DNA from 3 places in the Bilifractor sp. LCP21S3_F8 genome. Region 1 is predicted to be linked to each of the others. Evidence: riboswitches for the same ligand, from Rfam matches in the RefSeq annotation. Region 1 holds a riboswitch; each other region holds the start of a gene.
The links. Region 1 has a riboswitch for cobalamin ahead of ACTQ3A_RS08905 (ABC transporter substrate-binding protein). Riboswitches for the same ligand answer to the same signal wherever they lie in the genome.
Positions count from the first base shown of each region.

Region 2: it holds a riboswitch for cobalamin, as region 1 does, so the genes downstream of both, nikB (nickel ABC transporter permease) here and ACTQ3A_RS08905 (ABC transporter substrate-binding protein) in region 1, are expected to answer to the same signal.
Region 3: it holds a riboswitch for cobalamin, as region 1 does, so the genes downstream of both, ACTQ3A_RS05585 (FecCD family ABC transporter permease) here and ACTQ3A_RS08905 (ABC transporter substrate-binding protein) in region 1, are expected to answer to the same signal.

Region 1 is NZ_JBQKIK010000017.1:13,050-22,929, reverse strand. It holds gene ACTQ3A_RS08910 (FecCD family ABC transporter permease) at 1-1,066, opposite strand, end outside; gene ACTQ3A_RS08905 (ABC transporter substrate-binding protein) at 1,082-2,248, opposite strand; cobalamin riboswitch at 2,428-2,604, opposite strand; gene ACTQ3A_RS08900 (hypothetical protein) at 2,774-3,079, opposite strand; gene ACTQ3A_RS08895 (peptide deformylase) at 3,076-3,486, opposite strand; partial or broken gene ACTQ3A_RS08890 (glucuronate isomerase) at 3,846-4,331, opposite strand; partial or broken gene ACTQ3A_RS08885 (mannonate dehydratase) at 4,333-4,422, opposite strand; gene ACTQ3A_RS08880 (glycoside hydrolase family 1 protein) at 4,596-5,891, opposite strand; gene ACTQ3A_RS08875 (family 43 glycosylhydrolase) at 5,907-7,697, opposite strand; gene ACTQ3A_RS08870 (family 78 glycoside hydrolase catalytic domain) at 7,681-9,880, opposite strand, start outside.
Region 2 is NZ_JBQKIK010000010.1:72,789-82,668, forward strand. It holds gene ACTQ3A_RS06720 (guanosine polyphosphate pyrophosphohydrolase) at 1-644, shown strand, start outside; gene ACTQ3A_RS06725 (GGDEF domain-containing protein) at 740-1,816, opposite strand; gene ACTQ3A_RS06730 (ABC transporter ATP-binding protein) at 1,961-2,920, opposite strand; gene ACTQ3A_RS06735 (ABC transporter ATP-binding protein) at 2,913-3,713, opposite strand; gene ACTQ3A_RS06740 (ABC transporter substrate-binding protein) at 3,931-5,565, opposite strand; gene ACTQ3A_RS06745 (ABC transporter permease) at 5,547-6,422, opposite strand; gene nikB (nickel ABC transporter permease) at 6,419-7,360, opposite strand; cobalamin riboswitch at 7,490-7,690, opposite strand; gene ACTQ3A_RS06755 (diguanylate cyclase) at 7,758-8,945, shown strand; gene ACTQ3A_RS06760 (ATP-binding protein) at 9,000-9,880, opposite strand, start outside.
Region 3 is NZ_JBQKIK010000008.1:20,168-30,047, forward strand. It holds gene ACTQ3A_RS05580 (EAL domain-containing protein) at 1-3,111, shown strand, start outside; cobalamin riboswitch at 3,224-3,409, shown strand; gene ACTQ3A_RS05585 (FecCD family ABC transporter permease) at 3,567-4,619, shown strand; gene ACTQ3A_RS05590 (ABC transporter ATP-binding protein) at 4,620-5,753, shown strand; gene ACTQ3A_RS05595 (hypothetical protein) at 5,877-6,524, shown strand; gene ACTQ3A_RS05600 (aldose epimerase family protein) at 6,875-7,927, opposite strand; gene ACTQ3A_RS05605 (ABC transporter substrate-binding protein) at 8,436-9,880, shown strand, end outside.

The DNA of each region.
Region 1 (9,880 bases):
CATAGGATTTGCTCGCCATCAGATAAATAAAGCACGGCGCTCCGATCATGGAAATCAATATTCCAATCGGCATTTCAGAATTTGGAAGGATCACCCGGCATGCCACATCTGCCCAGATCAGAAAAACAGCGCCGACCAGTGCCGTCACCGGAATCAGTCTCCTGTGGTCTGTGCCGAAAAACATCCGTACCACATGTGGTACAATCAATCCCACAAACCCGATGGTTCCCGCGGAATACACCGCAATACCTATCATCAGAGAAGCCAGAACCATATACCAGCTCCGGATTTTCTGAAGATTTGTTCCAAGAGTAATCGACGTCTCGTCTCCCAGAAGCATCAGATTCAGATTTCTGGATTGTGTCCAGAATACAATGACTCCGGCAAGCACAATCGGAAGAATCCCGGGTACATCAGACCAGCTGGCGCCTCCCAGACTTCCCATCATCCAGAACGTAATTTGTGCCGTAGCATCCTTGTTATTAGCAAGATAGATAAAAAAGCTGGAGAAGGCGGAGCAGACTGCACTGACTGCCATACCGGCCAGAATCATTTTCCCTGCATTGGACGGACCGCCTGTATTCGCGATAAATAAAACGGCAAAAGAAGTCAGCATGGCTCCTAAAAAAGCCATAGCTCCTACCGCTCCGGCTCCGAAAAAAGATCCGGCTCCAAAAAGGATTGCCAGCGTGGCTCCCATCTCAGCGCCTGAGGATATACCAAGCACATAGGGATCCGCCAGGGGATTTTTTACAATCGCCTGCATGACCGCGCCACAGACAGAAAGCGCCATCCCCACGGCAATGGCAAGCATGACGCGGGGAAAGCGGATCAGCCATACAACATCGTGAACGGCTCCTGTATGGTAGGCATCAAATTTCCGGATGTGAAAAAGCTCCCGTAATACCACCTTATATACATCGGCAACTGAAATATCGGCATTACCGAAAGTAATGGATATCAGGACAGAAGCGGCCAGCAGCACGGCAAGAATAAGAACCGTCATTCCATATGCCGCAGCTGAAACCGGATGCTGTTCTGTATCTCTTTTTTTTCTCTTACGCACGTTCCTGTCACCTGCTTAAAAACTGAATCCGGCATCGGGATAAAGGCCCTTGGCAAAGGTTTCAATTCCATCCTGTGTCCTGGTTGCCGCAGCGTACATCTCGCTCAGCATTATCGGAACAACCCGTCCATTCTTCACCGCGGACAGGCTCTGAAAAGTCTTATCATCATTGAAGACCGCCAGCTTCTCATCCTGGATTGTCTGCGGATCATCTCCGGAATATGGCATATACACAACAAAAATAACATCCGGATCGGCTGCGATGATATCTTCCTTTCCCACTTCAGATGCATCCGGATTTGCCAGCTCTGCCCCCAGCTGCGTCACCATGTCGCCTCCAAGCGAATCCGCCCCGTAATTGGTGAATGTATCGTCATTGGATTCCAGAATCATAACCGAAGGCTTTTCCTGCTGGCTCCCTGCCTGAGCAAGCACATCTGCTATTGTACTTTTCATTTTATTAACGATAGCTTCTGCCCTGTCCTGAACATCAAAAATAATTCCAAGGTTGAGGATGTCCTGATACTCATTTTCCAGTGTCCGGGGGCTGTCATTACGGGCAGTATTGGAATTGATGTAAACATTGGTTCCCTTGTTGATCCAGTCCATCGTATCGCCCAGTGTTTTTTCCTGGAACAGAGACCCCCAGGACAAAATCATATCCGGTTCCAGCATCGTAACCGTTTCTTTGGAAGGAGTGAACTCATCCAGGTAATTCAGACTGTCAAAGGCGGCTTTCATGCTGTCCGGAACGGCATTGTCCAGTCCCGCAGCCGCTACGATGTGATCCTGAAGTCCCAGAGCAAGCAGTGTTTCTATACTGCCCTGATAGACGGCCAGAACCTTCTCCGGTGCTTTCTCGTAGGTGGTTTCGATCGCCTTTCCGTCCGAACCATATGTCTTAATTGTTACAGGATACTGCGTGTGTTTGGATGTTGCTTCCGCAGAAGATGACGTAACAACGGTCTCCTGTTCCGATACCTGGGATCCGGAAACAGCGTTTTCTGAAGATCCTACCTCCTGTTCCTTGGAAGCTGAAGTGACATTCGCTGCCACAGAAGAGGATGCGGCACTTTGTCCGGAATCTCCCGAAGAGGAGCCTCCTCCGCATCCGGCAATCCCTAATGCCAGACCGGATGACAGCATGACAGCCACAATCTGTTTCCATACTTTGTTTTTCATTTCCTTGATTCCTTTCTAACTGGAAATATGATGATTTGATTGAAGAGTATAATTACGGCATAAAAAAAACCGTTTTCCAACGAAAACGGCACAAAACAGCAATCAAAAACAAACCGGATTCTCTGCCCCGGTGTTTTGTCTCACAAGTTCTTTTTGTAATAACATTATCTGCCGTAACCGTTATTTACAAACTGCAAGCAGGCTTCCTGACTTATGGCCATATTCTGTACCGCCTTCCCAGGCACCCGGCCCAGTGGCATTCTGGCACAAAAAACCAATTACAGTTGCGGGACAGTACAGGATTCTCACCTGTTTTCCTTTTCGGAATTCTCCGCACTTGCAGTCGCTAATGGAAAACATTCTAACATATTCCAGTGAACGCAACAAGTATTTTCAAGAAAACCAACATCTCACTTCAGATTGTAATCATTTTCCCGGATTTCTTCGCGGCTCACCACACGGCTACAAATGTAAGGTCACTTCATATTATCAAAAATCACGAGAATGCAGCGGCATCACATGCAATCAATCATCTTCGTCACCTTCACCGAATCCATAGTTAAGAAACTCATTATATCTGGCGTTGGCTGTCTCCGCCTCTTTCTTCGCGATCCACCGCTCACGGTCGCTCATGATTGCCAGCATCTCATCAGCGATTTCCTCCGCTGTCCGCGGCTTTGCGGCATACAGATATGCCGTCATGCGGCGCATGGTCTTTTCCGATCCGAGATTCTTCGCGATTGCCTTGCCGAATTCTTCCGGGTAGCCCATATGGATGATTGTCTCAAGCAGCTCGCGATAAGCCGCTTTCCATGATTCCGGCGCACTCATATAATAACCCCCGCGAGATGGTCGCACTCATGCTGGATGATCTGTGCCGTCCATCCGGAACAGCTCTGACGGCGCCTCTTCCAGCTGCTGTCATAGTATTCGACTTCGATATTCTGATACCGCGTGGTCTTCCGGACACCGGGCAGTGACAGACAGCCTTCTTCCGTCTCATACGGTGTGTCTTTTTTCACAATGACAGGGTTATACATCACGACATTCATGAAGCCCATGTTGACAATGATGATTCTTTTCTTTACACCAATCATATTTGCCGCCATGCCGACGCAGTGATCCTGGTTCGCCTGCAGGGTATCCATGAGATCCTGTCCGACGGACAGATCCTGCCTCGTTGCTGCCTCAGATTTCTGTCCGAGGAAAAATACATCTTTAACTATCGGTCTAATCATTCAACATCTCCCGTACTGTAATATAATTGTTATTAAAAATTATTTTTTAATTGTAACGTATTATGGGTTAAAAGCCAAATATTCTCCTGCATATATAATTCTTCTTGCATCAATTGTCAGGCAGTAACGGCAGACACATACGTTCTCAACGCAAAATATGATATCAAACGAGATAAAACACGCTGCGCGAGTTTATCTCGCTATCGCGACGCTCGCGTAATAAAGAGGCTCGGACAGCGCAAGTACTTGCTGTCCGAGCCTCTGGCTTCTTTCTGTTATCTCTGTATTTTTTATTCTTTTTGCCGGAAACGGAACAGTTCAACAGCAAAAGCATTGATACTGAAAGGGCCGGGTCTCTATTACAAATCGAAGTACCTCTCCGCATTCCGGAAGCAAATACCTTCTACAATGGACAAAAGGGCCTTTTCATCATTTGGAAACTCGCCGTTTTCCACCCAGCCGCCGATCAGATCGCAGAGGATGCGTCGAAAGTACTCGTGCCGGGCGTAGCTGAGGAAGCTGCGCGAGTCAGTCAGCATACCGATGAATCCCGCAAGATAGCCGTCTGCGGCGAGAGTCGTAAGCTGATTGATCATGCCCTGCTTATGGTCGTTGAACCACCAGGCGCTTCCGTTCTGGACCTTGCTGACACCCCCGCTTGTCTGAAAGGCGCCCATTACAGTCACAAGGGCGGCATTGTCGTTGGGATTGAGAGAATACAGGATCGTTCTGGGCAGTTCCCCTGTATCGTCCAGTGCACCAAGAAAGGCCGCGAGTTCCTTGATAGACGGCGCATCGCCGATCGAATCGATGCCTGCGTCAGGGCCGAGGACACGAAACACCCGATTTAAGAAAACGGTCTATGCTCGCCTCATCTACCAGAAGTCGCGGCAGACCGAAGATGTCCCAGGGCGGATCATCCATATGAACGGCCATTTGCATCGACATGGAATCTCCTCCTTATTTTTGAAGACACACGTATTCGATACCACTTTATATTTCACCGGACAGTCTCGTTTCCTTGTATGCTCTTAACGCCATACAGGCCGCAGCCAAACCGGGCAATCCGTTGCTTATACAGTTTGTAGAATGATTTATCGAATGGACGTTTACTTTCTATAAGACCCCAGGAAGGCGAGGCTCTCCTTTGGCGTGCGCGTCTGTGTGGTGCGGTCGACGGCGATCAGTCCGAAGGTCATGGAAAATCCCTTCTGCCACTCGAAATTATCCAGCAGGCTCCAGTACATATAGCCCTTGAGGGGGATGCCGTCTTTGACGCAGCTCTCAACACCCGCAAGCGCCCGACGGATAAATTCCACCCGGCGCGAATCGTCCGAGACAGCAACCCCGTTCTCCGTGACGATCAGATCCCCTTTAAAGTCCTCGGCAACACGACGGATCACATGCTCCAGAGCCTCGGGATAGAACTCGTAGTCCATCTGGGTCAGTTCTGCTCCCTCGGGGCAGGGCAGCTGTCCGGCGGGACCGTACTGCGTGCGGGTATAATTCTGCACGCCGAGAAAGTCGTCGTCTGCGATAAACGGCAGGTAGTGCCTGAACTCCTCGTCCCAGGCAGCCTCGGCATAGCTCTCCCCTCCCGGCATCGCCTGCAGATCATGCAGGGAGAGCGTAATGCCCACCCTGATGTCGGGGTACAGAGCCTTAATAGCTTCCTTCGCCGCCTGATGCGCGCGAAAGACCAGTGCGTCGCCCTCGGGCGTGCGGGAGCTTACAAAGATCTGAGGCTGTGGCGTTCCGAAAGCCTGGTTGTTCTCGATGGCGGCGAATTTCATGTTCTCCATCATTTTCTTAAAGTTCATGCCTACTTGTACGGTACCTTCAGCTTTCTTCGCGCCAGAGTCCGCGCTCTTCGCCGCTTGCTCGGCCATCAGGCGGAAGCGCCTGGAGATCGCCGCTAACTGCAGGCCCATGTTAGCCTCGTTGATCGTACAGATGTAGTTCAGCTCCGCGCCGAGCTTTTCGGTAACGTAAGCGGCGTATCGGCGGAAGTACCCGATAGTGCTCTCCGCTTCCCAGCCGCCCTTGCGGATCAGCCATGCAGGGGAGGTGAAGTGCATCAGCGTCACAATGGGTTCTATGCCGTTCGCCCGACAGCAGCGGATCACGTCACGGTAGTGCTCAATCTCCCGCTCATCGAACTGCCCTTCCTCGGGCTCAATGCGTGCCCACTCAACAGAGAAGCGGTAGGCATTCAGCCCGGCTGCTGCCATCAGCTTTATATCTTCTTCATAACGGTGGTAATGGTCACAGGCTTCGCCGCTGGGCTCGATGAAGCTGCTGTGCGGCAGATGCTCCTGAATCCAATAGTCGCTGTTTCTGTTGTTGCCCTCAACCTGATGGGCAGCGGTCGCTGCGCCGATCAGAAATCCCTTCGTAAATGCCATTTTCTTCCCCCCCCCTTACAGTTTCACACACTTGCCCCTAGTGATACCGTTTTCGTTAAAAGCATCCACACGAACATAGTATTCACGGCCCTTGATCAGCGCACCGACACGCTGCGAGCCGGCCTTGAAAATCATATAGCTGTGATATAACTTCTCCGGCGAGGAACCGAAGAGGATGTTGTATCCCAAAGTGTCCATCTGTTCCCTGATCTGTACCACCATGTCCAGATCGCCCGTTCGCGCAGCAGAAAAGACCGGCTCGGCTGGCTTTTCGCCATCCCCCAGGCCAAAGACACGAAGACCGGAGACGCACGGCGCCTGCTCAAAGGGCACAGCCATATCGCTCAGGCGTAGATACCGGACATCAATACCTTCCTCGCGTATGATCAGATCATGGGGAAGATCGGTTTCGGTGTCGGACTTGTCCTCGATGACAAACCATTTTTCCCCATCAACGCTCCCCTCCAGCTTCCACTGCGTAATGCGCTCCGCTTCATCGATGTAGCGCGCCTGCGAGCCGGGACGGATCTCTCCCGGACAGGGAGTGTCGATCCTGTCATCAGCAAAGTTTACCTGCACGGCGTGCACCTTGAATTGCTTCCCGAGATCGACGCACAGCCACTCGTTGCGGCTGTTGCCTGCTGCCCGCCACCAGGTCTGCACGTTCTCTTCCGTTGCCATCGAAGGTTCGTGGCCAGGGACAAAGGAAGAAGCGGTCGCTGCCTTTCCCACACTCAGCAGCATCCAGGCCGGATCGCGCCAGGGATCGCCTTCAAGCGCCATCGGCCAGTCGCCGTAACGCTGGTTGCAGAAGAGTTCGCCATCATTATCAAACCCCGCGGGCCATAGACCCACGCGGCGCTCAAAGTCATGGTTCACCGAGATTCGCATCGTCGCCGTATGCCAGAAACCTCCATTTTTATCCCTCATCGTCGAGCCATGACCCGCACCAGGAAGGAAGCCGCCCGGCTTGTAGGAATAGGGGTTGTTTTCAGACAGCCGGAAGGGGCCAAGCGGGCTTTCTCCCACATAGACGCCGTCGGAATAGGTATTGTACTGCGTTCCGGGGGCGGCGTATTGCAGATAGTACTTCCCGCAATGTTTGTCCATCCACGCTCCTTCAATATAGGGTTTGTTGGAAAACATGCCGCGGATAAGTGGCCGAAGGTTTTCAGGGACCATGCTCTCCGTCATGTTCCTGGACTTGAGATATGCCTGATATCTTGCCTCGACCTCTTCCGCGGAGGCTGGCAGTGTGCTGTTGTCCTCACCGACGCGCTCGTAGCCGATCTCAAAGGGATGGCCTTCTACGACAGCAACCGCTTCGTTCCTCGGAAGCATAGTCTCTGGATCGAGCTCCACGCCGTAAATTGGCGTCTCGTTGGAACACCCCCAGTAGAAATATACACGCCCGTCGTCATCCAGAAAGAGATTCGGATCCCAGAATGGGAAAGAACCTTCCATGCGCTCATAGGGGCCGTTCAGAACATCTTTCGTGCGCCAGCGGTCACAGCTGTGCTCGCGTGCAGAGGCACAGAAGTACACATAATCTCCGATTACGCGTACATCCGGAGCGTAATCATAGAAAGGCAGCCCCTCCGGCAGACGATAGCTCTCCCAGTGTGCCAGATCGTCCGACACCCAGACACCCAGTGTCATGGACGCGAAGATGTAGTAACGACCCTTGAAAAGAATCATTGAGGGATCGGCTGCCTCACGGCAGATCTGCAGTTCTCCGCCCTTGCGCGGATCGGCATTAAACTGATAACGGTAGCTAACATTGATAGGGTTACAGATATACTTCATAATGGTATTCTCCCTTGGTAACTTCGTGTGTTACCCCGTTCGGCAGCTCGACCCTGGCCGGGGCGGGCACTGAAATATCAAAGACCAATCTTCCGTTTTTATAGCACCAGGCGCTTTTGACCGTGCCGTACAGCGTACGCCGCTCAGCCCTGGCAAACCCAAGGGTGGGATGTGGATGTGGATGGATCGTGAGCTTCCCGGCTTTGAACTGAATACCGCAGACACCATCGAGCAGCCATCCGGCAATTGCTCCGTAGGAGTAGTGATTGAGGGAATCGTGCACCGTGCCGTCCCTGCGCACTCCGTCCCAGGTCTCCCAGGTCGTGGTCGCGCCCTTCTTCACCGCGTAGAGCCAGCCGGGGCAATCTTCCTGCAGCAGAAGCTTATAGGCAGTGTCCGTATAGCCGCAGTCCGCGAGTACGCGGCAGAGATCAGGAGTAGAGAGAAAACCGGTATTCAGGTGATAGCCGTTCTGAACAACCAGATCATTCAGCGCTTCCGCAGCAGCCTTTGCTTCCCCGCTATCCAGCAGCCCGAAAGCAATGGGGCGCACGTATTCGCACTGGCGGTCAGATTTGATCACGCAGTTCTTTGTGCATGTATAGCGATATGCCTTCTTTGCGCCCTCCGCGATTTCATTGAATTTATCCGCTTCCTCCTGTTTGCCGAGAATCGCGGCAATCTTGGACATCAGCGTGGCAGACTTGAAATAATAGGCCGTGGCAACCTCCGGCGCGCCGAACATCATGTTCTTTTTCATTGCGTCCATGTTGTCCACATCCGGCTGGCACCACTCCCCGAAGTGGAACCCCTCATCCACCAGATATTTTTTATACGGGTTCCGGAGATTCTGTGGCCGTGTTTTAGCGGCGCGTTTTTCGCAGAAAATCATCCAGCGGCGCATCATGTCGTAGTTTTCCTCAAGAATCGACCTGTCTCCCGTAGCCTCATAAATCGCCCAGGGCACCAGCACACAGGCATCGCCCCAGCCGGCGGAACCCTGCAGCATGTTTGAGATCATCGATCCTGAGTTGTTCACCGGAGCAATATTCTGTACCAGTCCATCCTCGCGCTGCGCCAGCCGGCACTCGCCAAGCCATTTGCGCAGAACCGGTGCGCAGTCCATCAACATCAGACCCGTCGGTGCGAAGACGCCTGCGTCGCCTGTCCATCCCGCGCGCTCACGGGTGGGACAATCGGTGGGGATGTCACAGAAATTCGAGCGCATGGACCACAGGCAGTTTTCAAAGAGGCGGTTCACCTCAGCGTTACCGCAGTTGAAAAACGCAGTCTGCGACATGTCGGAGTAAACAGCGATTGAGGTGAACCGCGCATCCGTCAGGTCAATATCGGCTTCTATCTTTGCGTAACGGAAACCGAAGATCGTGAAGCGCGGTTTATAGATGTTCAGCCCGTCTTTGCAGATGTATTCCAGCTTTTGCGGGATGCCCCCGTTCTTGTTACGCGCGCCCGGGTCAAAATTGGACTGGGTGAAGTTGCCGTTTTCGTCCAGGGTCTCGCCGTGCCAAATCACGATTCGCTGTCCCTCCTTGGCCCTTACACGAATCTCCGTATAGCCAGCAAGGTTTTGGCCAAAGTCGATCACCGTCTCACCGTTCGGCGTACGGATCAGCTTTCCCTCGAAGCGCTCATGCTCACAGACCGGTACGAAGGCCTCGCCACAGAGATGGTCAAAGCCGAAGTCCCGCACGGTAACAGCATGCCAGCCGGCAATCTCCTCCATGCGTGCATCGTATGTCTCACCCTGCTGGAGATCATTTTCGCGTATCGGTCCGCTCTGACTGGCCTCCCAGCTTTCATCGCTGCAAAGAGCAGCCTTGCCGTCGAGCTCGATCTGGCAGAGCAAGGCGAGATCCTCGCCGTAGAAATTCCGCAGCCCGTCAATGCCTACGCAGCCGCGGTACCAGCCGTCGCCGAGGGTGACAATCAGCTCATTCTCGCCTTTACGGAGCAGATCAGAAACATCGTAGGCCTGTACACACAATCGTTTATGGTAGTCACCCGTGCCGGGTGCCAGCACGAAGCTGCCGACGCGCGTGCCGTTAAGAACCGCCTCATACAAACCGTGACAAGTGATATACAGCACGGCGTTTCCCGTATTATCCATTGTGAAACGGCGGCGCAGAACAGAGGCGGGCTGCCGCTGTTCCTTGTCATGTGGC
Region 2 (9,880 bases), on a different contig from region 1:
CCGTTTCCGAGCTTCGCGATGAAATCAATCGATTCAAAGACCTGATTGCCTATCGCATCGTCCTCTCTCTTCCCGCCTGCCATCTGAAGCCCGGCACGGACCGGGCGGCTCTTGAGGAAAAAACACTGTATGAAATTGCGAATCTTCTGCCGGATTTTCTCGAGGAGCGGGGCTTTACCGCACAGCTTTCCCACACAGACCAGCCGGTTTCCTCACCTCTTCTGAATGAAAACGTACGTCCATACTACAAGGACTACATTGCCAATCCCAAGGAGGGTGGCTACCGCTCTCTTCATCTGACCCTCTTCGACAACCTGGCGCGAAGCTATACAGAAATTCAGCTCCGCACGAAGGACATGGACGATCTTGCCGAAATCGGGCAGGCAAATCACGGTCTTTATGAAAAAAGGCAGGAACAGGAACGCAGCCGCCGGAGAGAAATCCCCGTGGGCGAATGCCCCTGCTTCGACGAGGCATATGAACGTATCCTGAACCTGCAAAATCTCGATCTTTCAAAAATCAATGTAAATATGTTCGCCGCGATTGACAACTATCGCATCAATGACGGGTGCGGTCTGTATCACGGGCGGCTGATCCTGCCCTACGAGCATCTCTCCCGGTTCCAGAACGATGAAATCGGCTGACGCCGAGCGTCTCACAGCCTCCATGATCCGTTATCTGGCTGACGCCGGGCGTCTCACAGCCTCCATGATCCGTTATCTGGCTGACGCCGGGCGTCTCACAGCCTCCATCTTCTGTCTTTACCGGTTTGTTCGTAGTAATGGCGCTTCACATCGCCCATCTCACGCTCTGCCGTTGTGGTAAGTTTGTTCATGTCGATCTCTTCTTTTCGCATGCTCGAGACTCCGACAGATACCGAGAATCCTTCTCTTTCCACCAGGGCATTCATCTCCGCGACCTTTTTCCGGATCTCCGCCGGATCTTCTTCATCTATAACAAAGGCAACAAATTCATCGCCGCCGATCCGGTACGTATCTTCCGTACCAAACTGCTCCCGCAATGCCTCAGCGACACTCTTCAGCATCCGGTCGCCGGCCTCGTATCCCAGCTCCACATCCACCTCATGCAGACCGTTCACATCCACGAACACACAGGACAGATTATTCTCACAGCGGTCCGCATAGGATTTCAGCCTCCTCTCATACAGATTCCGGCTGTTCAGGCCCGTCATCAGATCCGTTTCACTGAGGTACTTCCACTTCTTCTCATAATACAGCCTCTGAATCTTGATTTTGGACACATAGGTGCTGATCGCGATGCTCAGCGCGGCAAAGAAACAGGCATGAATGATATCCTGTGCCAGAATACTTCTTGAATCGTGAAATACCGCAAAAAAGATGAATACCGCCGTACATCCCACAATATAAGAACCGATACGAACAGGATAATCCGTGAAAAAAAGCGGCAGTACCAGAATAAACGCGATATATTTCACCGCCATCATATCCGGATTCATCAATGTGCTGAGCACTATGCTGTAGCCCATCAGGATGCTGATGAAGCCGTACATCTTCAGCGTCGTATTCCTTCCGGCCTTCTTCCCGGCAAAGCGGACTCCAAAGAAAACCAGAAAGATACAGATCATCAGCGAAAAATAAATCCAGAAATAGAACATACGGCTTCGGTAGACGAAGTATACCGCAACAATCGCCGGCACCGAAAGTACACTCAGCACACCGGACAGAAACACCAGATTCTCGTAGTTTTCCTTCTGAATACGTTTTACAAGCGCCGCATGTTCCTCTTCTGAAAAATCGACTCCGAAAAAAGAGTTTGCCTTTGTAAAAAGATTCATATTTGCTCTAACTACTCCCTGTTCTCCGTGTTTTCACATTCTGAGACATTATAAGACAGATTCATGAGAAGCGTCAACGATAATCACCGAAAGGAAAATCTGAAAATGTAAGCAATTTATAACGGATATTCAAATGTGAGTATTTTAGCGACCATTTAGAAAGCAGGCAACGGTATGACCGGTCTCCAGTCCGGTTTCTTTCAACACAGGGGATCTTTCCGCACAAACCGGCATAGCACAGGAACACCTCCTGCAGAACTGGCAGCCGCGGATCTCAAAACCGGTATCCGCCAGACCTAATGTTTCCACATGGATTGCCCCTGTATTCTGGTCACGGACAGAGAAAATAGAATCCAGAAGCTCTCTGGAATAAGGATGGACAGCATCTTTCAGACTTTCTGAACGAAGTTCTTCCACAACCGAGCCCGCATACATAATCTGAATTCTGTCCGAAATACTACGGACCACTGCCAGGTCATGTCCGATAAACAGATAGGTAAGCTTCTGTTCTTTTTTTAAACGTACCAGCAGCTCCAGAATCTGTTTCTGAACAGAAACGTCCAGGGCGCTCGTCGCTTCATCCAGGATAATCAGGGAAGGATGAATGGAAATAGCCCTTGCGATCACCACCCTCTGCAGCTGACCTCCGCTGAGCTGATGCGGGAACCGGGTCAGCAGTTCCTCCGGCAGTTCAACCATCCGCAACAGTTTCTCAACTTCTTCCTCAGCTTTTCTGCGTGGCATCAGATTAAAATAAACAAGCCCGTCCTCCAGAAAAGTTCCGATCTGCATTCGAGGGCTGAATACCGTATACGGATCCTGAAAAACCATTTGAATTTGCCGGTATATCTCTCTTTTCCTATCCTTTCTGTCCGTATATTCCGACCCGTTCAGACGGATTTCTCCGCTGTCTGCCGGTGTCAGAAGAGTGATCAGCCTTGCCAGGGTACTCTTTCCGCACCCGCTTTCTCCGACAATTCCAAGACATTCCCCGCGGTTTATATGAAAACTTACGTCACGAACGGCGGGAATCATTCCTTTCTCACGACTTCCGGATTCAAAGCTTTTGGACAGATGACTTACTTCCAGCAGCACATCACTCATTTTTTCCTGCCATCCTTTCATCATCAATTTCAATCACAGAATCAAGAAGTGTGCGAGTATAATCTGTCTGGGGACAGGAAATAATATCCCTTGTATTCCCCCACTCCACAAGCTTCCCGTTTTGCATAATACCAAGCTTGTCTGACATACACGCCGCGACTCCGATATTATGTGTCACAAGAATGATGGAAGTTCCATATTTTCTGCGCAGTTCCATCATTTCATATACTACCTGAGCCTGCATCGTAACATCCAGCGCGCTGGTGGGCTCATCGGCCAGCAGAAGCTTTGGTTTCAGGCTCATGGCCATGGCAATGCCGACTCTCTGACGCATACCTCCGGATAATTCAAAGGGATACGCATGCAGAATTCTTTCTGTATCTTTCAGATGAACACGGCTCAGCATCTCTTTTTCCTTCTCTAAGCAGTTTTTTCTGCCTCTGTACCCGTGGGCTGTCAGATATTCCTTATACTGGGCTCCAATCCGCGATATGGGATTCATATAACGTCCGGTATCCTGAAAAATCATGGCGACCTCTTCTCCACGCAGTTTTTTTAATTCGCTGCGTTTCCGTTCCAGGTTGCTGCGTCCAAACAGAAAACATTCCCCTTTCGTCACGGCTCCATCCGGAATCAGGCCCAGAATCACATGAAGGAGAGTTGATTTTCCGCTTCCACTCTCTCCGACAATCCCGATTATTTCTCCGGAACGTACAGAAAATGTAATGTCGTCAAGAATATTCACGATGCCGTCATAAGTAAGGGAAATATGATTCAGCTCCAGAATTTCCATAAGTTCCTCCCAAGCGTAACGCTGTGTCAGACGCTCTCCGAAAACGAGATAAAACACGCTGCGCGAGTTTTATCTCGCTATCGCGACGCTCGCCGCACACGAATACTTCGCATTCGGCTGCGGCTCACTGTTCGCGTAAAAAGAATCTCCCTGCACGATGTGATGCATGCAGGGAGAACACGCTTCCCTTCGGAATGATTCTTCCGTCAATAAATCGTCAGTCTATTGACATTTTATTATCGATAAAGTAATAATCGATCGGATAAGGTGTTATATTATGTACCTTGCTGTTTGCTACAACGTAATTTTTTTCTCCGACCAGCCAGATGCTCGCGGTATCCTGAAGAAGAATTTTTTCCGCGTCAATCGTCAGTTTCTTCCTGCCATCGGTATCAAATGTACTGGAAAGTTCGGAAATAATGTTGTCAAGATCTTTGTTGCTGTAATTCATGGAATTATCCGGCCCGTCGGTTTTGTAAAGCTGATCCAGGAACCACTGCGGGTCTCCGGTGGAAAGACACTGCCAGTTTGTACACAGGATATCATAATCCTTATTTTTCTCAGATTCTGTAATATCATCCTCAAGATTCAGCTGTATATCTATACCCGCTTCCTTTGCCATTGACTGTACCGCCTCCAGCATCGTTGTATAATCTCCCATAGAATAAGTGATCTTCAGAGACAAATTTTTGCCGTCTTTATCAACGATGCCGTCTCCGTCACTGTCCTTGTATCCGGCCTTCTCCAGCAGACTCTTCGCCTCATCCGGCTTATAGGTCTGTCTGTCCAGATCGTCATATCCATAGGGCGCGGATGCCGGGTACGGAGCGCCTGCCGTAGTAACTCCCGACCCCAGAATGCTGACAAGTGAATCATAATCTATGCAGTCCGCAAGGGCTTTCCTCACATTAGTATCCTTCAGTGCTTCATTTGCCTGGTTCAGAAGCAACAGACGGATTCGTGCGCCAGTCGTATTAAGAGCCTGGTATGTACTGTCATTCGCGAAGGTATCAATATCGGTAGAAGCCACTCTCTGCACAATATCCTGCTCGCCCGACTGCAGAGCCAGTCCCCTTGTGCTGTCATCTTCAATGCAGGTTATCGTAATAGAATCGATATCGGATGCTCCGTTCCAGTACCCATCGTATTTCACTTCGTCAATTTTTTCATTCACTGTAAAATCCTTCACCATGAACGGACCGGTTCCGATCGGCTTATTTGCGTAATCCTGATCATCTCCAACCTTAATAATGGAGTAGAGTGGTTCCGATAAATTTGCCAGGAAAGCGCCAAACGGTTCCGTGGTCTTGATGGTCAGATTCTGTCCGTCTGCCTCAATGGTATCTATTTTTGCTGCGGTTACCGCTCTCTCCTGCACCTGCATCGCCCTCTCCAGAGAAGCCTTGCAGGCAGCTGCATCCACCGGCGTTCCATCCTGGAAGGTCACACCGTCACGGATATGGAAAACCCATGTCTTATCATCTGTCTGTTTCCAACTGTCCGCAAGAAGGGGCTGAAGCTCATAATTTTTATCGACAGTTACCAGCGTTTCGGTAATTCCGGCACGGCAGGTTGTCCACCCGTCATATTCTGTCGCGGGATCCAGACTGGTTCCAAACCAGTAAAGAGCTGCGTTCAGGTGTTTCTCTCCTGCTGTGGATGCATTGTCACCGGCTCCGGAAGTAACTGTGGTTCCGGTTTCCTTCGATGTGGACGAAGCCGCTACAGATGCAGCGTTCTGTGAAGCGGATGAACCCTGAGAAGTTCCGGCTGCAGAGGAGCCGCATCCGGCAAAAAGTGTACATGCCATAACAGCCGCACAGGTAAATGCAATCAATTTGTTTCGAGCCATTTTTTAAATCTCCTGCCTTTCTTTTTTTGTTTTTCAAAACGAGGATCTAATATATCTCTAAGGCTGTCGCCTAAAAGATTGAACACAATGACATGGATGACAATCACCATGCCGGGCCAGAAAATCAGCCATGGGGCAGACTGTATAAACTTCCTTCCTTCACTGAGCATAAAGCCCCATTCCGGAACAGGTGGCTGGGAAGACAGTCCCAATAAGGACAGCCCACTTAGGGTAAGCAGATTAGAGCCGATATCCTGTGTAATATTGACCAGAAGGTACGGAACTACGTTTGGCAGAATGAGATGAAAAATCATATCTTTTTTCTTCAATCCACCCAGCCTGCCTTCCTCTACATAATGGTTTTCCTTTTCAGAAAGCACCAAGGCTCTGGAAACCCGGAAATTTTCAGTCCAACCAACCAGCGCCATGGCTAGCACAGTGTGCCACAGGCCAGGACCAAGAACCGTAACCAGTGCAATGACAAAAACCATGGAAGGAACCGCCATCACAATATCCGTTGCTCTGGACAGGATGTTATCCAGCCATCCTCCCGCAAAGCCTGCTGTGACCCCAAGCAGGATGCCAAGAACTGAAACAATTGCCACAACCAGAAAGACAATTAACAGAGAAGTCCTTCCTCCCCAGATAAGTCTGGACAGAATGCAGCGTCCAAGCTGATCTGTTCCCAGCGGAAACTCCCTGCTGTGAGAAATCATGGAAGCAGCATAATCATTGGCAATCGGATCATGCGGCGCAATCCATGGAGCAAAAATCGGTATCAAAATCAACAAAACAGCAAGAAGGAAGAGGATGACGAACTGCGGACTGCTGAGTGCTCTTTTTATATAATATTTCATCCTTTCCTTCCTCCCAGCCGGATCCTTGGGTCCAAAAACTGATACGACAGATCCACGACCAGGTTGACCGTTACATAGATGATTGCCATCCAGAGAACATAACCCTGGATAATCGGATAGTCTTTCACAGATATCGCATCCACAGCCATCTTTCCAATTCCCTTCCATTCAAAGATCGTTTCCACAATCGTTGCTCCCCCAAGAAGAGATCCGATTGACATGCCAAACATCGTAATCACAGAAAGCAGCGAGTTCGGCAGGATCTGGTGCCAGATAACATGCCATTTGGAAAGTCCCCTTGCCAACCCTCCATTCAGATAATCCTTGTTCAATTCTTCCAATGCACTGCCACGCAGTCTTCTCACATAGAGAGAAACCATCCAGAAAGAGAGTGTCGCTGTCGGAAGAATCAGATGTTTCAGATCTCCCGATCCCAATATCGGAAGAGCTTTCAGCTTTACTCCGAAAAAATACATCAGCAGTGTACCGACCCAAAAGCTGGGCATACTCACCCCCAGAAAGGAGATGAAGCGCAGAAGATAGTCAATCCATTTATTCTGAAAGACGGCGCACAGGATCCCCAGAGGCACTGCGATCAGTATCGTCAGTATAACCGTAGAGACCGTCAGAATAACCGTATTCGGAAGACGGCTGGTCAGTTCACTCCAGACAGATGTTTTGTAGTAATATGATGTTCCGAGATCACCATGCACAGCACGATTCAGCCATCGCCCATACTGAATCGGAAACGGATCATTCAGGCCCATCTCTTCTTTGGTTTCCTCGACCATTTGTTTGTCCGGCTTTGCTCCAAGTCTGTCATAATAAAGAGTCACCGGATCAGAAGGTGAAAGATACGTAAGACCAAAGGTAAACAGAGAGAGAAAGAACATTATCGGAATGACAAAAAGAATTCTTCCAATCAGGTATTTTTTCATGACACCCCTCTTTTCAGGCAAAAGAAAAAGACCGTTTCCGTGAAACGATCTCTGACATTTAAACACGCAAAAGATTCTGCCTCCAGGAGCAGAAATAATTTGCCGTCATTAAGTCATACATCGTGACCACACTGACATTTTTTACAAGCAGGTCTCCTGACTTATGGCTTCCTGCGGCACGCTTCCTTCCCATCCATAAAGACAGTGGATAACCAGCGGACGCATCCAATTACAGTTGCGAGACAGTACAGGTCTTTCACCTGTTTCCCTATTATCAGAAATCCCGATCTAACGATATGGCATTTCTGCACTTGTAAAAGATATTTAATTAAACTTGTTTTACTATAGTAACACCATTTTATATTTTTGCAAGAGAAATTATTAAATCCGGATTTAAATGTGCTTCTTCCGGATTTCTGCTTCTTTCAGATGGCTGGCGCCGTTTCATCATATCCGCCTGGAGCACCGGAATCATGCAGTACATGAAGGAGCGCGGCGGATTCTCACTTTCCGAATCAACTACCGGGCGTACCTGGCCTGGCAGGTCGAGGACAGCATATATGTCGATGACCGAAACGAACGTTTTTCCGCGATGGTCTCCTCGCTGGATCCTTCCCTGTCTCTCCCGGAACTGATGCAGCGCATCGCGGACTCTTATGCCTCAATGGACCTCGACGGTGCCTACATCGTTCTCGACGATCGGATCGGAAGCGGGGAATTAGAGGAAGGCTGTTTTACCACGGAACACCTGAATCTCATCGAAGCCAGAGAAAGTGCCCCGGAAGACCAAAACGAACCAGTGCAGTTGCGGTCGGACTGTGCGGACAGAGAACGTGTCCTGGAAGTGCAGAACGAACCGGGCATGCGGCCCATCCGGTTCAAAAATATAGCTGCTCTGAACAAGCACCTTGACGCGATCCGGGAAGGATCCTATACCCTTGTATTGCCGCTTCATATCCGAAGCCTCTGCGCAGGTTTCGTCATTCTCCGCAATCCTCGTTTTATCATAAAAGAATGGCGTTTTTATGAATTTCAGGATATCGTGCTCCATGCACTCACCGAATGGGATACAAACCGAAAGCTGGTGAACTCCCTCTCCACCCTCCGCGAGATTTATTACCGTGATCTGCTGACCGGTCTGTACTCCAAGAACGCCTTTGAACCGCGCTTTCTTCCATGGCTCTCAGGCGAGCTTGACAAAGGCAGGTTCATTGCAATATTCTTCCTGGATATTGACGGCTTCAAAGAAATCAACGACACCAGGGGACACGCCTACGGTGATCACATTCTTCAGGTGACCGCATCCGCTATTCTGCGCGCCGTCCCGCCGGACAATTTCACGTACCGATACGGCGGCGACGAATTTGTGGCGATCATCTCCTGTCAGAACGAGGAAACCATCGCACAAAGCCGCAGGCGTATTCTTGAGTTTCTGGCGCAGGATCAGATTTCTGCCAGCATCGGCACCAGCTACCCGGTCCTGGACTGCCCGCCAGACCAGCTTTATTCACGCATCGAAGAATATATTCACGATGCCGACGAGGACATGTACCGCTGCAAAAAGATTCATCACGCGGCACGGTAAACGCCTCCCCTGACAGATCATCCTTTGACAACCGATCGACAGCATTTTCACCGTTTAATCTTCATGGTTTTCACCATGACCGGGTATGCTCTTTCCTTCCCGAAGACAAATCCGAGCCGTTGGGGACTTAATGTTTCCGTCTCGATATATTATACCAGATTGAATCATTGGATTGATGATCTCTTTAAGAAAGCGAGTTCTTTGCGAAAAGCCGACGTGAGCCTGAAGTTCTTTGACCGGCTTGGGGCCCTCCTCTCTTAATAATCGAATAACTTTTTCTGTATCGGGCATCTGTTCTTCAACCCACGCCTGCACCATAGGTTCATAAAGTCTGTCAAACAAACGTAGATCCAGAAACCCAGGATAGATGGAAACAACAGGCTGAAGACGATCCTCACTGTCACGATAACTATCTATCATCGTCTGAAAGCCGGTTCCGCCACGCTCCATTAAATTAGCCACATCCAAGCATGCCGCAATAATCGAATTTCTTCGGATCGACGGGATCGTCCCTGCCGGATAGGCCTCGTAGCTTTTCGGAAGCAGCCATGAACCTGGAGACACAATATCAAGCCTGTCACTGTAAATATCCACATCAATCTGTGTTCCTGCTATAGAATAATCTCTGTGCGCAATCGCATTGACCATTGCTTCTCTGACAGCTTCTTTTGGGTACGACCGGATCTCCTCTCTTCCCCCGTTTTCCGTCTTTCTCCAACCTGTTTTTGTATTTCTTTCAATGAAGTTTAACGCACTTCTGAGCACGTGTGATAGAGAACCTTTGAACCTGTCGCTGTCAAGAACAGTGCCGGTTTTCGTCTTTCCACGCCACAGACGGCAACTCACCAGAGTATCATCCCCGATATAATCATCCTTAAACATCAGGAAACCAGATTTTGCAAATCCATTCTTTGTGACGATCTCCTCATTCTGCA
Region 3 (9,880 bases), on a different contig from region 1:
TATTATTACGGACGTCCGATGCGCTACGAGGATAGCGTGACGTATATCCATGGCAGAGGCATGCAGATAGAGAGTCCGGAGGAAGCACATCTTCTCGACGCCGCAGAAGACATCAATATAATTTCGGATTCCCCTACTTCGCTTTTTAGCTTTGATGGGAAAAATATTGTTCTTCTGATCGAAAATGATGCGTACCGGAGGGAGCTGAGAAGTGCAGGTACGCAGAGTATGGAGGAGGCGAATGCCTACCTCAGCGATGAGGGATCTCCAGTGAGAGACAGGTTTGTCCAGCTTTTGCAGAGAGCATTGAAGTCACATGCGGAAGAGAGCATGGTGTACGCGGACAACGGCCAGTATATGAAGGTAAATGTCCGGTGGATTGCGGGAGATGCGCGGCGCTGGGTCGGGGTGGCACATATCTACAATATCAGCAATAATGCCTCACTGCAATTTGCGAAAACCCTTGACCATACGCTGCGGAACATCTTCCAGCTGTACGAGGGATTTTATCTGATTGATCGTGGATCAGAAGAGGTGAAAATTCTCCGGTCCAGCCATCCGGAGATAAAATCTCGGGATGGCTTTTCTTCGATAACAGCGTTTGTCCGGTACTTCAGGGATGAATTGATCTATCCGGACGACAGAGATCGTTTTCTTGCTTTTGTTCAGGCTGAGAATGCTGAGACGGAAGGTGGAAGTACAGATAAGGGGATCAGGGCAGAGATACTGCGTGTGCGGACCGCTGACGGGACATACAGGTGGGCGGTGTTTGAAGCGCTGGTGCTCTATAAGAGTAATGCAAAAAATCTTCTTCTCTGTGAGCGGGAGGATATATGGGAGAGGAAAAGAGATAGGGATGCTCTTCTTCCTGAATTTTGTCAGTCGTTCGGAGTGCCGGGATACGGCACAGATCCGACGGAGGAGGTGAAGGATGGGGATCTGTTCCGGACACTCTGCGATGCATCTCCTTATGAATTCTTCTGGATGGACAGACAGAGAAAGCTTTTGGGCGCAAGCAGAGAATTTGTCAGGAGAATCGGGCTTTCCGACGAGAAGGACTATCTTGGCAAGACAGAATCAGAACTGGGATGGCATATCGATTCTGCCGCAGCGGAGCTGGAGGAGAAAAAAGTTCTGGAGATGGGCGTCAGGTCGACATCGGCCAATGAGCTGGTACTGACCGGAGGCAGACTCGACGGAATCGAGATTACCCGTGTTCCCTGGTACCATGAAAAGGAAATCGTGGGAATGATGGGAATGATCAGCGGTGATCGGGCAGAGGACAGAAAGAAGGAGGTGCGCCTGGGATTTGTCGACCGCGACACAGAGCTATTGAGTTTTCGCGGCGCGATAGAAGCCGGATTGATATATGCGGATCAGTATCGGCTGAAAAAAATCGATTATACAGGACTTTTAATTGATGTTGCCGCATATGCCGAGGCGATGCGGGAAAGCACCGAGAAGGCAAAGGTGATTCTGACCGAAATATCTGCGACACTGAAAAAACTGATGAATCCGGAATGGGCGATCGCGCGGATCGGGCTGTGCTGTTTTCTGTGCTTCTGCCGCAGGGATCATGCCGGAGATGTTGAAGAGAAGATTGACAGGGTATCCGGAATGCTTCCGACGCTTTGGAGAAAGCTCGGAATTCAGGCTGATCCCGTTCTGGCGCATGCGATTGTCTACGGGTCGGAGGTAACGAGCCTGGACGAGATGTTCATGCTGCTGATCCGGAGGATCAGCAGCACGGAGAAGGCGGCTCATGGGGAGAGCCCATATGTCGGGGATTACATTGACCTGAGACGTGAGGTGTTCGACAGCCTGACGGAACATGTCATTGTCAGTGATCCCAGAACATACGAGCTTGTATATATGAATCGTTCTGCCCGAAGGGATTTTGGAATAAAACCGGATGGCAGCCTGAACGGGTGCCGCTGTTATGAGGTGCTGGAAGGTCAGGATGTTCCCTGCGGCGACTGTCCGAATCTGTTGCTGCGGAAGGATTGTGCGTATGAGGCATCACACCTGAACCGGAGAAGGGGAGCAAAAGTACTGATTCGTTCTGCTCTGACAACATGGGAGAACCGGACGCTGAGGCTGACGGTCGAATTTGATATCAACAAGTATCTGCATGCAATAGCAAGGGATCACGAGCTGATCTATCAGGAGATGCGGGCAAATGAGGCAATTTCTCTTGGTATGGCGGAAGAGGATCCCGGAACAGGAATTGAGAAGACGATTGCATGTATCTCTGAAAATATGAGACCGGAGCGCTTCCTGATCTTTGAGGAACGTGATGACAATACAGTTAGTGCCACCTATGAATGGACGGCACCCGGTGTCTTCTCTCTGAAGGAGGAACTCCAGAGCATTCCTCTCTCGGAATTGCGGGCGCTATATATGCGGTTTGCGACAGAACATGTGGTGATGGTCAGTGATATGGATGCCTTTCAGAAGGAAAATCCCGATTTTTCCATGCGAATCCATGATGTTCGGAGCTTTATCTCCGGGCAGCTGAAGATCTTGAATCAGACAGAGGGCTTTACGATGGTTATCAATCCGGCGGCGGACACCTTCCGTAACACCAGCGTGCTGCTTTCCACGCTGACGGATTTCATAGCAATTATGATTCGAAACAGGAACAGCGTGCATCAGCTGGAGAAACAAAGCATGATTGACCAGATGACAGGTGCCGGAAACCGGAGGGCTCTTGAGCGGCAGATCCGCGAGTGGAAGGGTGACGGTCTGCTTGGAGTGATTTCCGTTGACCTGAACGGACTGAAGAACACAAACGATACGGCGGGACATCATGCCGGCGATGTGCTGATTTGCGAAACAGCCCGGGTTCTTCAGGAATGCGCAGGTGAAAAGTATGTGTTTCGCACGGGCGGGGATGAATTTATCGTTCTGACAGAAGATCTGGAGGAGAGAGATATCAGCCTGCTGATACGGCATATGCGTGAGAATGCAGAAAATAATGGAATCAGTATGGCAATTGGGTTTGCGGCATGCCGGGGGAAGGTTACGGACTTTGACGCGCTGCTCACCAGGGCGGATTTCAATATGTATAAGGATAAGGGACACAGTTTCCGCAGAAGAAGGGATGATTGAAGGACTGAAGGAAGTCTTATATCCGCAGTGCGGTATATTTGACACTTTTCAGCCGGTATCGTATAATCGTTGCAGATAATTGAAGAGGGGGCCTTTCAGTGCATCTGGTCTTCTTTGCCTGCCTGGCAGCAGGAGTGCAGAAGATCTGTATGAGAATAGAGAATCAGGTGAAATTCCTGAGCGATCCGGTCACTGTGAGCAGCGAACCATTCCGTTATGTCATTGTGTCCTAGAGCATGAGAAGACAGGAACCGGTGCTTGAGCTGTCAGCCAGGAGAACTGCTGAGAGGTTTTGTAGATATGCTTCCGAAGAAAGCAGATTCTGATGGCTTGGGTGTTTTGCCGGATTTCCGGCGGAACCGATTAATACAGGTTATTTTTTCAGGACGAATGCTTCGGCATTCGTCCCTTTTCATGTATAAGATCATTGAAGTTGAAAGGCATACTTGCGAATGATGAGTGACAATGAAATCAGCAGCTATCACGCTGAGAATCTGAAAAGGAGAATGCGATACACAGCGGTCTTTGCCGTTCTGGCAGCTGCGTTTCTGATCGTGACCGTGGTCAATATCAATACCGGCAATGTCGATATTCCGATTAATAAAATTTTGAGAGCTGTTTTTCTCCGAATCGGCTCAAGGGATGATATGAATATCATCTGGAAGATCCGTCTGCCGCGGATTCTGATGGCGGCTATTCTCGGAGGAGCGCTCTCTCTGTCCGGATTTCTGCTGCAGACATTTTTTGAGAATCCAATCGCGGGTCCTTTTGTGCTCGGAATATCTTCCGGCGCAAAACTGATTGTCGCGTTTCTCATGATTCTTGTGGTGGCCAGGCACGGAGCGGTGTCCTCCTGGGCCATGATCCTTGCCGCGTTCGCGGGGTCTCTTGTGTCAACCGGCTTTATCCTGCTGGTCTCCCGGAGCGTGCGGAATATGTCGGCGTTGCTGGTTGCCGGAATCATGATCGGGTATATCTGTACTGCGCTGACGAATCTTCTCGTTACATTTGCCAGTGATTCGGATATCGCCAACCTTCACAACTGGTCTCAGGGAAGCTTCTCTGGTATGACCTGGGACAATGTCCTGGTGGGCGGAATCATCATCGGAGCTGCGTCTGTCCTGGTATTCCTGCTCGCGAAGCCGATCGGTGCCTTTCAGCTTGGTGAGGCCTACGCGCAGAGCATGGGAGTTAATGTAAAGCAGTTCCGTGTGGCCCTCATCCTGCTGTCCAGCATCCTCTCTGCAACGGTGACGGCATTTGCCGGTCCGATTTCTTTCGTGGGAATCGCGGTGCCCTTCCTGATCAAGCGTGCGCTGAATACGGCAAATCCGGTCGTGGTCATCCCGGCCACTTTCCTTGGAGGCGCCGTCTTCTGCATGATCTGTGATCTGATCGCAAGGGTCGCATTTGCGCCGACTGAACTGGAAATCAGCACGGTGACCTCGATTTTCGGAGCACCGGTCGTGATCTTTATGCTGATACGGCGGCAGAAGGGAAGAAGATAAATGGAGAAGGTACAGAGCGAGGAAAAATATTATCTCCACCTGGAGGGTCTGTCGGTCGGGTATAACGGGAAGCCGGTGATCCGCGATATTGAGATCGGAATCCGGCGCGGTGAGATTGTTACACTGATCGGACCGAACGGCGCGGGAAAATCTACAATATTGAAAAGCATCACGAGACAGCTTTCTCTTGTGGAGGGAGAGGTTGTTTTTGATCTGAAGAATTTGTCGGATTATTCGTTCCGAGAATTGTCTTCGCGTATGGCTGTTGTTCTGACGGACCGTCTGCATCCGGAGCTTATGACCTGCCACGATGTGGTCGCGACCGGAAGATATCCATATACGGGGCGGTTGGGACGGCTGACGGAAGAGGATGAACGGAAGGTAGATGATGCGATGAAGGCGGTTCAGGCGCAGGAGATTGGCAACCGCGACTTTAACGCGATCAGTGACGGGCAGAAGCAGCGGGTGCTGCTCGCGAGGGCGATCTGCCAGGAACCGGATATCATCATCCTGGATGAGCCGACGAGCTTCCTGGATATCAAGCATAAGCTGAAGCTTCTGTCGATTCTCCGGGATATGGCGAAGCAGAAGAATATAACAGTTGTGATGTCGCTGCATGAGATCGATCTGGCGATGAAGATTTCTGACCGGATAATCTGCGTTCACGGCGATAAGATCTTCCGGAGCGGAACGCCGGAGAGCATTTTTCACGAGGACACGATCCGTGAGCTGTATGAAATTGACAACGGCTTTTTTGATCCGATGTTCGGAAGTATCGAGCTTCCGAAGGTCGAGGGAAATCCGGAAGTACTGGTACTGTCATCCTGTGGAACGGGGATACCGGTGTACCGCAGGCTGCAGAAAGAGAAAACGCCTTTTGCGGCGGCAATCCTGTACACGAATGATGTCGACTACCGGTTGGCGCGTCTTCTTGCTTCGCAGGTAATCACCGAAAAGCCCTTTCATGAGATTTCGGACCGCGCTGTCGCCGAGGCGCTGGAGGCGGTAAGAAACTGCGCAAGGATCATCGATGCCGGTGTGACAATCGGTCCGGGAAACCGGAGAATGCAGGAGATTCTCGATGCGGCATATGAAAGTGGAAAATGTGTGAAGTACAGGGCTTCAGATACATAGGAACATGGTTTCAGATACATAAGGGTATGTCTTCAGATACATGAATGTATGTCTTTAAATACATGACGATAGGGTTTCAGACACAGGAGTGTATGGCTCTTTTTATGACAGGAGGGAAATAAAATGAAACAGAGAACAGCAGCAATCTTATGTGCAGCAGTTATGGGAGCGTCGCTTCTGGCCGGATGCGGGACGGGAACGGGAAATTCGGCTTCTGGGACATCTTCTGCAGCGCAGATTCAGTCACAGTCAGGGGCGGAAGAGACTGCAGCCTCGTCCGGCGTTTCCACTGCATCGTCCGCGGCCGTAAGCACATCTTCATCCGATGCTGCCGGACAGTCATCGGAGACCGTTGCCGGTAGTGTTTCAACGTCTTCAACAGCTTCTGCGGGAGCAGAGGTGCCGGCTGACGGAACCTACACGGCCGAATTCACATCCGACAGTCCGATGTTTAAGGTGAATGAGGCAAACGACGGCAAGGGAACCTTGACGGTGAAGGACGGGAAAATGGTCATTCACGTAAGCCTGACCTCCGAAAATATTGTGAACCTGTTTGCCGGGACAAAGGAAGATGCTCAGAAGGACGGCGCAGAGCTTCTTCAGCCGACCGTAGATACGGTCACATACAGTGACGGAACGACAGAGGATGTGTATGGGTTTGATATTCCGGTTCCGGCACTTGACAAAGAATTTCCCGTTGCTCTGATTGGCAAAAAGGGAAAATGGTACGATCATATGGTCACCGTTACCAATCCCGTTCCAAAGGCATGACTTGTGCTTTCACTCCATTGATGTCTGGGACATGTTGAATGAACAGGGATTTTTTGCTGAGATGAACCGGAAAGCGGTTTCGGAAAAGGTTGAAAAAGAGATTTAAAAAGAGATTTAAAAAGAGGAGTAAAAAGAGGACCGCCGCACTAAGCATATTGCGTTAGTGCGGCGGTCCTCTTTTACGCGAACAGTGAGCCGCAGCCGAATGCGAAGTATTCGTGTGCGGCGAGCGTCGCGATAGCGAGATAAAACTCGCGCAGCGTGTTTTATCTCGTTTTGATAGCGGATGGGGCAGCGGGATAACACCGGAAAACGTATCCTATCTCCCGTTGGGCAGTCCGAAGAAAAAATTATTTCCGGAAGCTAAGTTTATAGGTAGTTGTGGACTCATACTTCTGACCGGCCGGGAGAATGGGACTTGCGAAGCCGTCGATGTTGATGCTGTTCGGAAAATACTGTGTTTCGAGCGCAAATCCGCATCTTCGGTCGTAGATATGTCCGGACTTTGCTGTGTGGCGCGTGACATAATTTGCCGTGTAGAGCTGCATGCCGGGAAGATCGGAGTATACATCCAGCTGAAGGCCGGTGACGGAGGAGAAGACCTCTGCCATTTTCCGCGTCTCGCCCTTGTCCATGGCAAAGACAAAGTTGTGGTCATAACCGTTACCGAAGCGCAGCTGTTCATCATCTGCCTCGATATCGGCACCGATGGACTTTCCGTTCCGGAAATCAAAGGGTGTTCCATCTACATCAAGGAGTCTGCCTGTCGGAATGGTTCCGGCGTCGATCTCCGTGATTTTGTCTGAGAACAGCTTCAGATTGTGATCCAGAATGTCTCCGTTTCCCTCGCCGTTCAGATTAAAATAAGAATGATTTGTCATGTTGCAGAGGGTGTCCTGATCAGAAATCCCTTCATAATGGATAGAGAGACAGCCATCCTTGTCAAGCTGATAGGTCACGGTTGCGGAAAAGGCGCCCGGATATCCCTGATCGCCATCAGGAGTGTCAAGTGTCAGAGAAATTGAAGCACCGTCCGCAGCGATGCCCTGCGTCTTCCACATTCTTTTATAGTAGAAATCGGGACCGCTGTGCAGGTTGTTCTCACCGTCGTTTTTTGCCAGGTGGTATGTCGTACCGTTCAGTACAAACTGTGCGCCACCGATCCGGTTGGCATTCCTCCCGACGGTTGCACCGAAGCAGGCATCGCTCTTCTCATAATCAGAAGCATGGTCATATCCGAGGACGATATCTACAGGAGTCCCATCATCATCTTTTACAGCAAAAGATACAAGAGCAGCGCCGTAATCCGATATTGACGCCGTGTATCTCCCGGCGTGTATGGTGTACAGCGTCGTCTGCTGTCCCTTAGCTGTTCTGCCGAAATCTTTAACCCAATCGCTCATAAATAAACCCACCTTTCAGAAATACCTGATACTTTTCGCGCCGGATTCATTCCGGTGCCATACTCTGTTATTTTACAGCAGTTTACCTGTGAAAAACAGATGAAATCACGATTATCGCTGTGCTTTGTGCCGCTTAAGCGTCACTTCATGCTCATACCTGTTGTCGTCGCTAATGTTCTTGCCCACTGGTGAGCAAGCTCCCCGTGGGCCAAGAACATTGCGACTGGACTTATACAGTAAAGGTGCACAAAAAGAGGTGCCTCGATTTGAGAGTATTAACGAAAAGTTGATTTGCTATTGAAAACGTTTCCAACAGGTGCTATTCTCTAAACATAGAAAACGTTTCCAATGAAATCCGAATATGATACAATCCTTTAAAATAAAGGATTTAAAGCAATTTTGATTCATGGAGAGGAAAAGTTCGAAAACGTTATCTAAAGGTAAGAAAAAGCTCGTGGGAAAATAGATTCCCGCGGCTAAAATGTGTAAATCAAAGGAGGATAAACACATGAAAAAGAAAGTTCTCAGTCTCGTACTCGGAACAGCAATGGCAGCTTCCATGTTCGCTGCCTGCGGATCTTCAACATCTTCAACAAGCTCTGCTGCTTCTTCCAGCAGTGCAGCAGACAGCAGCGTTGCATCCGCATCTGCCGGCACCACCGAAGATGTTGCATCGAGCAGCGCAACAGCATCAACCGGATCTGACGGCGGCAAGGTATACATGCTGAACTTCAAGCCGGAGACAGATGACGCCTGGCAGGATCTGGCGAAGACCTACACCAAGCAGACCGGAGTTGAGGTAAATGTACTTACCGCCGCTGACGGACAGTACGCGACCACACTTCAGTCTGAGATGGCGAAGTCCGAAGCACCGACAATCTTCAACATCGGATCTTCCACAGACGCACAGACATGGGATGATTACACATACGACCTGAAGGATAGCGAGCTCTACAAGCATGACAGCGATCACAGCCTGGATGTTGTATACAACGGCAAGGTTGCTGGTATCGCGAACTGCTACGAGGCATACGGCATCATCGTCAACAAGACAATCCTTGACACATACTGCAGTCTTGACAACGCAAAGATCTCCTCTATCGATGACATCGACAGCTTTGACAAGCTGAAAGAGGTTGCTGACGATATCCAGAGCCGTCTGGACGAGATCAACAAGGCAGGCGGATATGATCTGACCGGAGCATTCACCTCCGCAGGACTGGATGACTCCTCATCCTGGAGATTCTCCGGACACCTTGCGAATATGCCGCTGTACTACGAGTTCGTAGACGACGGACTTGAGGATCCGACAGCAGGAGAGGCTACCATCAAGGGAACATACCTGGACAACTACAAGAAGGTATGGGATATGTATGTATCTGATTCCGGTGCTGATCCGAAGACACTTGCAGGCGGCACCTACAATGCTGAGCAGGAGTTCGGTATGGAAGAGGCAGTCTTCTACCAGAACGGCGACTGGGAGTACAGCGCACTGAAGGATGCTGACGGAACAAATGGTTATCTCACAGCAGATGATGATCTTACCATGATCCCGATCTACTTCGGCGTTGACGACAAGAATGAGGGCCTCTGCGTAGGTACCGAGAACCACTGGGCAGTCAACAGCAAGGCATCTGATGCTGACATCAAGGCTTCTCTTGATTTCCTGAACTGGGTAATCACCTCTGACGAGGGACGCGAGGCTCTGAACTCAACAATGGGTCTTTCCTGCCCGTTTGATACATTTACCGGAGACTACGCACCGACCAACGAGTTCAGCGCTGTAGCACAGAAGCTCAATGATGAGGGCAAGAAGTCCGTTGCATGGGCATTCAACTCCACACCGAACGTAGATGACTGGAGAGCTGATGTTGTATCTGCGCTTACCGCTTACACAGACGGAACCGGCGACTGGGATGCAGTTAAGACCGCATTTGTAGACGGATGGGCAAA